2 regions of the Pedobacter sp. Leaf132 genome follow, and region 1 is predicted to be linked to the other one. Evidence: riboswitches for the same ligand, from Rfam matches in the RefSeq annotation. Region 1 holds a riboswitch; the other holds the start of a gene.
The links. A riboswitch is a leader RNA that binds a small molecule or an ion and turns the genes downstream of it on or off. The one in region 1 is predicted to bind fluoride.

Region 1 (4,432 bases):
TACAAGGAAGATTGACGAATATATACTTATCGACACCGATGAAAAATATGTGTTAGACTTATTAGAAGAAGCGGATGCCGATTTTTTATTTGTTGGCCATTCCCATAAGCCCTACCATCGGATATTGAAGGTATATGATGGAACTTTCAAACATATTGTAAATCTTGGTTCCGTTGGAAAACCGAAAGATGGTGATCCAAGAGGTTGTTATGTTTTGTTAACTCTAAACAAAGACACATCAGCCACCGACTGTTATAGCCTTAAGATTGAATTTAGAAGAGTGGAGTATGATGTTGAAGCATCGGCGCAGAGTATTGAAAAAAGTATGCTCCCACATGAATTGGCTCAAGCCCTTAGGGATGCAAAATAATAACTTTGGCTCAACGGTTCGACCTTAATCCGGCTGGGGTGATTCACATAACCTAACCGGAGATCGAACCGCTAAAATCTTTGTTTCTGAAGAATTAGGCAAGTTTTTAAAAGAAAAACCCCTCTTTACTTGCGTAAAAAGGGGCTGTACCCCCGGGCGTACTGAAATCGAACCAGTTCATGGATGATTTGAACATAATTGCTTCAATACTAATGTGATAATTAAGATGAGTTATTTTTGCATGCGGAATTGTTTTTTGCAACAATTCTTTGGTAATTTGTATTTGATCTGCTTGGGAATACAATTGTAACTCCCACTAAAATATAAATATGCATACAACTGATAGTACAAATGCTTCAATATTGCTACAGGTTACAAATAAGTTTTCTTTGAGCCTAGCATAACGGAAATCTTGTCTTGGCTGCGCAGAAAATCGGACTTAAAATTGGATTGCTAACCGAAGAGCTTGAACTTTAAATGATTATAGCTTGGTTTCACTACACAAGATATACAGGCCATGAACATAAGCTATCTCAAATGATTTTGCTAATATTATCATTAGAATTTTAGATACATTTAATCCTTCGTTTTTGATATAGCGCAAATTATCAAAAACTCATCATCAAAAACTAAAATTCTGATTTGAATAATGGAATGGGTTTATGATAATCAGCAAAAAGAAAAAGAGATATTTAATGATTGTCTGGAACGTTATACTTTGCTTAAATGCATCAGCATTTGCTTAGAGTCGCTTATCAAAAAAGGAGGGAATAATGAAAATAAAATGAATGGAATAAATTTGCCTATTTATAAAAATGAAAGGGCAACTAGAATGCTGCCCTTAATCAATTAATGCTCACGGTGATTGGCATCTTAAGCAGCTACTCCTGTCATTCTTCTGCATTCTTCCGCACAAGCCTTACAAGCATCTGCACATTCCTGACAATGCTGGGTATGATGATTACTACACTCATCTCCGCATTGCTGGCAAATATCTGCGCAAATACGGCAAATGTCTTGAGCAAAAGAGCTACCCATACTCATCAATTGAGCGGCAGAGTAGCAGATGGCTGCACATTGCATATCAAGCTCAATACACCGCGCCATCATTTTCACGTCTTCTTCCTGAGTGCATGAACTTGCACAATGATTGCAAATTGAAGCACACTTTAAGCATGCATCAATACAGTTTTTCCATTCATGGTATCCCATAACTTTAATTTTTTAGGGTTATAAAAAAAATTCCTATATAGATAACATGGTTATTTCCAGGCGGTTTCATTTTGTTTAAGAAAAGCTTTAATCCCGTGATATGATGCTTGTTTAAACGGTAGAAGAATAAGAAACTGGTTCTCGTATTCAAATAAGGAGGAATAGTGATAAATTAAATTCTCAACACCTACTTTAAGATTTTGCACATCATTTTATTAGTATTATATTTGCAATACGGAAATGGTGTCCTTCCGATTCAACCGCTTTTTTCAAAAGCTGATGGCGCCTACAATAGAAATTCCAGCAGGTAATAAAATCTGCCGGTCAAAGTATTGTAGGTGAAAAAATTAAAAATAAATTCTCAACTCTTATTGCTGGCAGCTATCTTAATTGCGCTTGTCTTACTTTGTCTGTCTGCCAAAGTGAGATCAGTGTTAGCAATGGTCCTGCCGGTTGAAACTGAATGGTTCTTGTGGATAAATCAGCACCATAATGCATTCTGGGATACGATCATGTACTGGGCCAGTGATAAGCGTTTTTGGCTTCCTTTTTATGCCTTCATTATTTATTGCCTCTTCCAGAATTTCTGCAAAAAAATTTGGCAGGTTCTTATTACCATTGCGCTACTAGTTGCTAGTGCAGATCAGATTGCTTCAGGACTGATTAAAAACACCGTTAAGCGTCTACGCCCTTCCCATGAACCGAATCTAACTACGATCATTCATTTAAGTAAAGCAGGTGCGGGTGGGATGTATGGATGGCCATCCGCTCTTTCATCACCTATCTTCAAAAGCATTCTTTCCGCTGGTTCGGCATTTACCGGATCATTGCCGGAGCAACGGTTCTTGTACTCATTTACTTTGGAATTATTCAATAACGGAAAATTAACATAAAACTATGTGGTGGATCTACGCGCTATTATCAGCTTTCTTTGCTTCCCTTACGGCCATCTTTGCAAAAGTCGGCGTAACCAATGTCAATTCTGATTTGGCTACTGCCATACGAACGGTGGTAATACTGATTGTAGCCTGGGGGATCGTAATGGCCAGAGGCGAACTTAAAGGAATTACGGAACTGTCAAAGCATAACCTGCTATTTCTTTTTTTATCTGGCCTTGCCACCGGCTTGTCCTGGATATTCTACTACAAGGCTTTGCAGATCGGGAAAGTGTCCCAGGTCGCCCCTGTTGATAAGTTGAGTGTTGCCCTAACTATTATACTTGCAATGGTGTTCCTGAAAGAAGCTCTTACCCTGAAAGTATTCTTTGGTGCCCTGCTGATCATTGGGGGAACACTGGTTTTGATCTTTTGAGAAACTCAATTATTTGTAAGCAACCGAAATACTAAAAATCAATATAAAACAAAAAACTATGAAATTAACTAAAATTCATGCCCGTGAAATTTTGGATTCCAGGGGCAATCCGACAGTAGAAGTAGAAGTCACTCTTAACGGAACAACAGCAAGGGGTATTTCTCCATCCGGGGCAAGTACGGGTGAAAAAGAAGCCGTAGAGCTTAGAGATGGTGATCCAGAGCGCTATAATGGTAAAGGCGTGGAAAAAGCAGTAAAAGGGATTAACGTCGAAGTCGGCAAATCAGTCACCGGCTTATCCTTTGAGGGTCAGCAGGCCTTCGATGATCATATAATTGGTCTGGATGGAACCGAGAATAAATCAAGGCTCGGCGCAAATGCGATGCTTGCGGCCTCAATCGCCTTCGCCCGGGCTTCGGCCGTTGCAAAAGGGATTCCCTTGTATAGGCAGCTAGTGGAAAGGGAAGGTTACGTAATGCCCGTACCGTGCATGAATGTCATTAATGGGGGAAGGCATTCTGATAACAACATCGATTTTCAGGAATTTATGATTGCCCCTCATAACGCCCCCTCGTTTAAGGAAAGTATCCGTATGGGCGAAGCTGTTTTTCATTCCCTGAGAAGTCTGCTAAAAGCGAAAGGCTATTATACCGGAGTTGGTGACGAAGGTGGGTTTGCGCCAAATCTGAGTTCTAATGAGGAAGCCGTCCAAATCATCATGGAAGCGATACATATTGCCGGTTTTGCTCCAGGCAAGGATATTTCCCTTTGTCTTGACCCAGCGACCAGCGAAATGTGGAATAATGGAAAATATGAATTTTATAAAAGTTCTAAAGAACGGATCACAACAGATGAAATGATTGGCTTTTGGGAAGGATGGTTAAAAGAGTACCCAATTATCCTGTTGGAAGACGGGTTGGGCGAAAACGATTGGGAGGGATGGAAAAAGCTGACCAGCCTTTTGGGAGACAAAGTGGAATTGGTTGGAGATGATATATTCTGCACCAACCCGAGTATTATCCAGCAGGGAATCGACCAGGGCATTGCAAACAGCGTACTGATTAAATTGAACCAGATCGGTACAGTTTCCGAAACGCTAAAGGCCGTAGAACTAGCCCAAAAAAACGGTTACAATTGCTTTATTTCTCACCGCAGTGGTGAAACTGAAGACACGACAATTGCGGATCTGGTTGTCGCTACCGGTGCGGGGCACATCAAAACAGGAAGTGGCTGCCGCTCTGAAAGGGTATCTAAATTTAACCAGTTGCTTCGGATAGAAGAAGAACTTGGTGATAGGGCATCATTTGCAGGAATCAATACTTTTTATAAAAAATTATAAATCAGCCGCTAACCTACAATGAAACATAATAAATTTTTATTTGAACACCTTTCGGTTTTTAAATATGCGGTTCGATGGACGCTGCTTATACTTCCTGTTGCCATTGCAATAGGAAGTATGGTTGCCTTGTTCCTTTGGCTGCTAGGCTGGGCCATTCACTTTCGCTTTCAGCATACCTGTCTCATTTTTCTGCTACCTTT
Region 2 (4,432 bases), on a different contig from region 1:
ATTGTTAGAGGCCGATGAAGAACATTTAAAACAGCTGATTAAACATCTAAAGAAAAAGGTTTCTACTTCTTTTTCTCGAAATGCTGAATTTTTTAAGAAACATGCTGATGAGGTTTTAATAGTTTCTGGCGGATTTAAAGAGTTTATAACGCCGGTTGTTAGTCAGTATCATATAAAAAAGGAAAATATTTACGCCAATACTTTTGTAACCACAGGCGATGGCAAAATTATAGATTACGACCATGCCAATCCTTTAAGTGAAGAAGGAGGAAAGGTTAAACTGCTTCAACATCTTAAGTTAGAAGGCGAACTCTTTGGCATTGGCGATGGTTATTCTGATTTCCAATTAAGAGAAAGTGGCTTAATAAATAAGTTTTTCGCCTTTACAGAAAATATTGCACGTGAAAGTATTGTGGCAAAAGCCGATCACATTACACCAAGTTTCGATGAATTTTTATATGTGAATGATTTGCCAAGGGCGATATCGTACCCTAAGAATCGAATTTTATGTTTAGTTGTAGGTGATGTTGATCCAAAAAGCATCGCATTATTAAAAAATGATGGCTTATCCATCAGACATAAAGCAAGTTTTGAAGAAAAATATGTTAAAGATGTTGGTGTAATTTTGCTGGCAGATGGCGAGAAAATTGATAAAACACAATTAAAAAATGCAGTGAAACTGAAAACCATCGGTTATCTGGGTAATTCAAAAAACAAAGTTGATGCAGAACTTTGTACCAAAATGGGCATTGTAATATTTGATGACCCAAAAGCAAACCCGCGTAATTTCGATTTTATACCTAAAAGGATGATTGATTTTATGAATAGTGGTGCAACATATTTAAGCTCAAACTATCCTAATTTGCAATTGCCTAAAATCGATAAATCACATCGCTTAATTCATATTCACAAAAATGTTCCGGGTATTATGGCACAAATTAATACCGTTTTTGCTAAACATAACATCAACATTGTTGGACAATTTTTAATGACAAACACTGAAATAGGTTATGCCATCACAGATATTAACACCGAATACGATAAGCAGTTATTTAAAGCGCTGAAAAAGATTGAGCATACTATAAAATTCAGGGTTTTATATTAGGTCGTCTTAAATTTTAGACCTCGGTATGTATCTTATATCCCTCAGTCTGTGTCCTTGCAGACTGAATTAAATTAATATAACTCATAATTTGTATCCTCATAGAAAGATAAAAAACTATAAAATATTTTTAGGTAAGTAGAATTTAGAACTCCCAATCTTTTGAGCACTGTAAATGCCGTTGTGACCAGAAAATAAGTACGCAGCAACACAAGCTATCGCGATATAAATCCCGCTTGTGCTGCCAAATAGCTCTACACCCATAATCATACAGGCTAATGGTGTATTAGCAGCGCCAGAGAATACAGCCACAAAACCCATTCCTGCTAATAATGCAACAGGTAATGGGATAAAAATGCTTAAAAAACTACCGAGTGTGGCGCCAATAAAAAACAATGGCGTTACTTCTCCGCCTTTAAAACCTGCACCCAAAGTTAATGCTGTAAGAAATATCTTTACCGCAAAGGCATAGTAAGGCTGTCGTATCTGGAATGATTCAACTATCGCCGGAATTCCTAAACCAATGTATTTGAAAGCATCAGTAGCAAAAATTATAATCACCAGAATTATGCCTCCAATAACAGGCCTTAGCGGCGGATATTTTATCTTGGAAAAAAGCGTACTAAAGCCATGATTTAAAGATGAAAATAGGCGGGCGGCTAAACCAAAAAGTACTCCGCCACATAGGGTATAAATTAAATTTAAAGCATTTAGTTGAGGTACAAAATCTACATGATAATGGGTATGGCCAACGCCCCATATTTTGCAAACATAATCGGCAATTACCGCCGTTAAAAAAGATGGTAATATGGCGCTGTAAAATAAACTTCCGATGATAAAAACTTCTAAACCGAAAATTGCACCGGCCAACGGCGTACCGAAAACAGAGGCAAAGCCGGCACTTATGCCGCAAAGTAGAATAACTTTTCTATCAGCCGGGCTTAGTTTAAACAGCTTTGTAAACTGATCGGCAAATGCTCCTCCAATTTGAACGGCAGTACCTTCTCTTCCGGCAGAGCCGCCAAATAAATGAGTAATGATTGTGCCAGCAAACACCAGTGGCGCCATAATAAGCGGGATAACCTTTTTAGGGCTTTGAAGTTCTTCTATTAAAAGGTTATTGCCTTTTACTACCTCTTTTCCGAAGTAATGATATAACAATCCAATTGCTAAACCTGCAAGCGGGAGCAAATAAATGATTTGAGTATGCTGTTCGCGGTAATCGGTTACATATTCTAAGCTCACTAAAAATAAAGCCGAAGCGCTGCCAACAATTGTACCTAAAATAGCAGAGATTAAAAGCCATTTAAAAAGGTTTAAAAATAGAACTCGAATTTCTTGATTAAAGAATTGGGAAACAGACAGAAGAAAACCTTCCGTTAATTTTTTAACAGGCATTTTTATCAATTTAAATAAATCGTAGGAGTCATCAGCCTGTTTTGGCGGTTTTGGCGGTACCCCATCGCCATCAGTCAAAAGTATAAATTTTAGCCTTTTGTTGCAAAATGTTTATCACCTTTGTTTGGAAACAAATTACGCAATGGATTTTACCCCTGAAATTAAAGATAAACTTAACCAGTTGCAGGAAAAATATACGGCAATGGGACAGGATATGGCTTCATATCTGGATGGTTTGTTATATGCTGATTTTTTAACCTATTGGGATTATATTCATCTGGATACTTTATTAAGTCTGCAAAGTCCTAAAACGCCTTTCCCTGATGAAGAAATTTTCATCATGTATCATCAAATAACCGAGCTTTACTTTAAGCTTGCCTTGCATGAATTTAATCAGGTTGCAGAACACAAAAACCTTACCGTTGAATTCTTTACAACCAGAGTAAAAAGGATAAATGCGTATTTTAATGCGTTAACAACTTCTTTCGAGGTGATGGTTGATGGCATGGAAAAAGATCAGTTTCTAAAATTCAGAATGTCGCTTTTACCCGCAAGCGGATTTCAATCCGGGCAATATAGAATGATTGAAATTAGTGCAACAGACTTTATTCGTTTAACAGATAAAAGTAAACGGGAAGTGTTAAAAGAAGCTTCGATAGAAGAACAGTTTGAACATATTTACTGGAAATTTGGCGCTACAGAGCTTTCATCTGGCAAGCAAACACTTACTTTAAAACAGTTTATAAAGAAATACGCCGCTCAGTTCTTGCAACTGGCAAAAGACAGAACTTTAACTAACTTTTCTGCCCTTTACCATAAACTCGAAGCACAAGGAGCGGATGTACGTCTATTAGCCGAAGAATTAAGAAAGCTTGATTTGTATGTGAACGTTGAATGGCCTTTATCACATTATAAATCAGCAGTTAGATATTTAGAAAAAGACCCAACTGACATTGCCGCTACAGGTGGTACAAACTGGCAGAAATATTTGCCACCGCGTTTTCAAAAAAGAATTTTTTATCCATTTTTATGGACTGATGAACAGATGGATGAATGGGGTAGAGGATGGGTGCTTAGTGTGCTTAAAACACTTAGGAACAAAGATTAATATGCTCAAAAACTATTAAAATCGCTCGTTTTTTTATAACTTGCAAAAAAAATATTGACTGAATTAGAACCTTATAAATGATTGAATTTCCAGAATTCAAATCCCTTCATTCATTCAAAATTCAATCATCCAAAATTTAAATTAAAATGACTGAAACATTAGATATTAACATAGTTAAAGCAGATAAAACCCGTTTATCAGTTACAGATTTTTCTCAGCTGCCATTTGGGAAGGTTTTTACCGACCACATGTTCACAGCAGATTACGAAGATGGTGAGTGGAAGAATTTACAGATTTTGCCTTATGGTCCAATTGAAATGAGTCCGGCTATTTCTGCTTTACATTACGGGCAGGCAATTTTTGAAGGTTTGAAAGCTTACCGCCAGCCAGATGGTAAAATTAGTGTTTTCCGTGCTGATAAAAACTTTGAGCGTTTTAATAAATCTGCAGCCAGAATGTCGATGCCATCTATCCCTGAAGAAATTTTTATGCAAGGTTTAGCTGCTTTAATTAATATAGATGAAAAATGGGTGCCTGCTCAAGATGATTATGCATTGTATATTCGTCCGGTAATGTTTGCAACAGACCCATATTTAGGTGTTAGAGCTTCTGATACCTATAAATTTGCTTTGCTTACCACACCAACTGGTCCATATTACAGCAGCGCTTTAAAGGTTAAAATTGAAACCGAATTTACCAGAGCCGATGAAGGTGGTGTAGGTTATGCGAAAACTGCCGGTAACTATGCCCGTTCTTTGTATCCATTTGAACAGGCAAAAAAAGAAGGTTATGATCAGTTAATATGGACAGATTCTGTTAATCAT

Region 2: it holds a riboswitch for fluoride, as region 1 does, so the genes downstream of both, LUA86_RS09915 (voltage-gated chloride channel family protein) here and LUA86_RS07325 (hypothetical protein) in region 1, are expected to answer to the same signal.

The regions. Positions count from the first base shown of each region.
Region 1 is NZ_CAKLBO010000003.1:11,047-15,478, reverse strand. Features, by position in the region: gene LUA86_RS07340 (metallophosphoesterase) at 1-370, shown strand, start outside; gene LUA86_RS07335 (hypothetical protein) at 1,020-1,223, shown strand; gene LUA86_RS07330 (four-helix bundle copper-binding protein) at 1,244-1,480, opposite strand; fluoride riboswitch at 1,810-1,878, shown strand; gene LUA86_RS07325 (hypothetical protein) at 1,921-2,475, shown strand; gene LUA86_RS07320 (EamA family transporter) at 2,480-2,893, shown strand; gene eno (phosphopyruvate hydratase) at 2,952-4,232, shown strand; gene LUA86_RS07310 (voltage-gated chloride channel family protein) at 4,251-4,432, shown strand, end outside.
Region 2 is NZ_CAKLBO010000004.1:160,863-165,294, reverse strand. Features, by position in the region: gene LUA86_RS09920 (HAD-IB family phosphatase) at 1-1,105, shown strand, start outside; gene LUA86_RS09915 (voltage-gated chloride channel family protein) at 1,220-2,500, opposite strand; fluoride riboswitch at 2,516-2,578, opposite strand; gene LUA86_RS09910 (tryptophan 2,3-dioxygenase family protein) at 2,643-3,608, shown strand; gene LUA86_RS09905 (branched-chain amino acid aminotransferase) at 3,755-4,432, shown strand, end outside.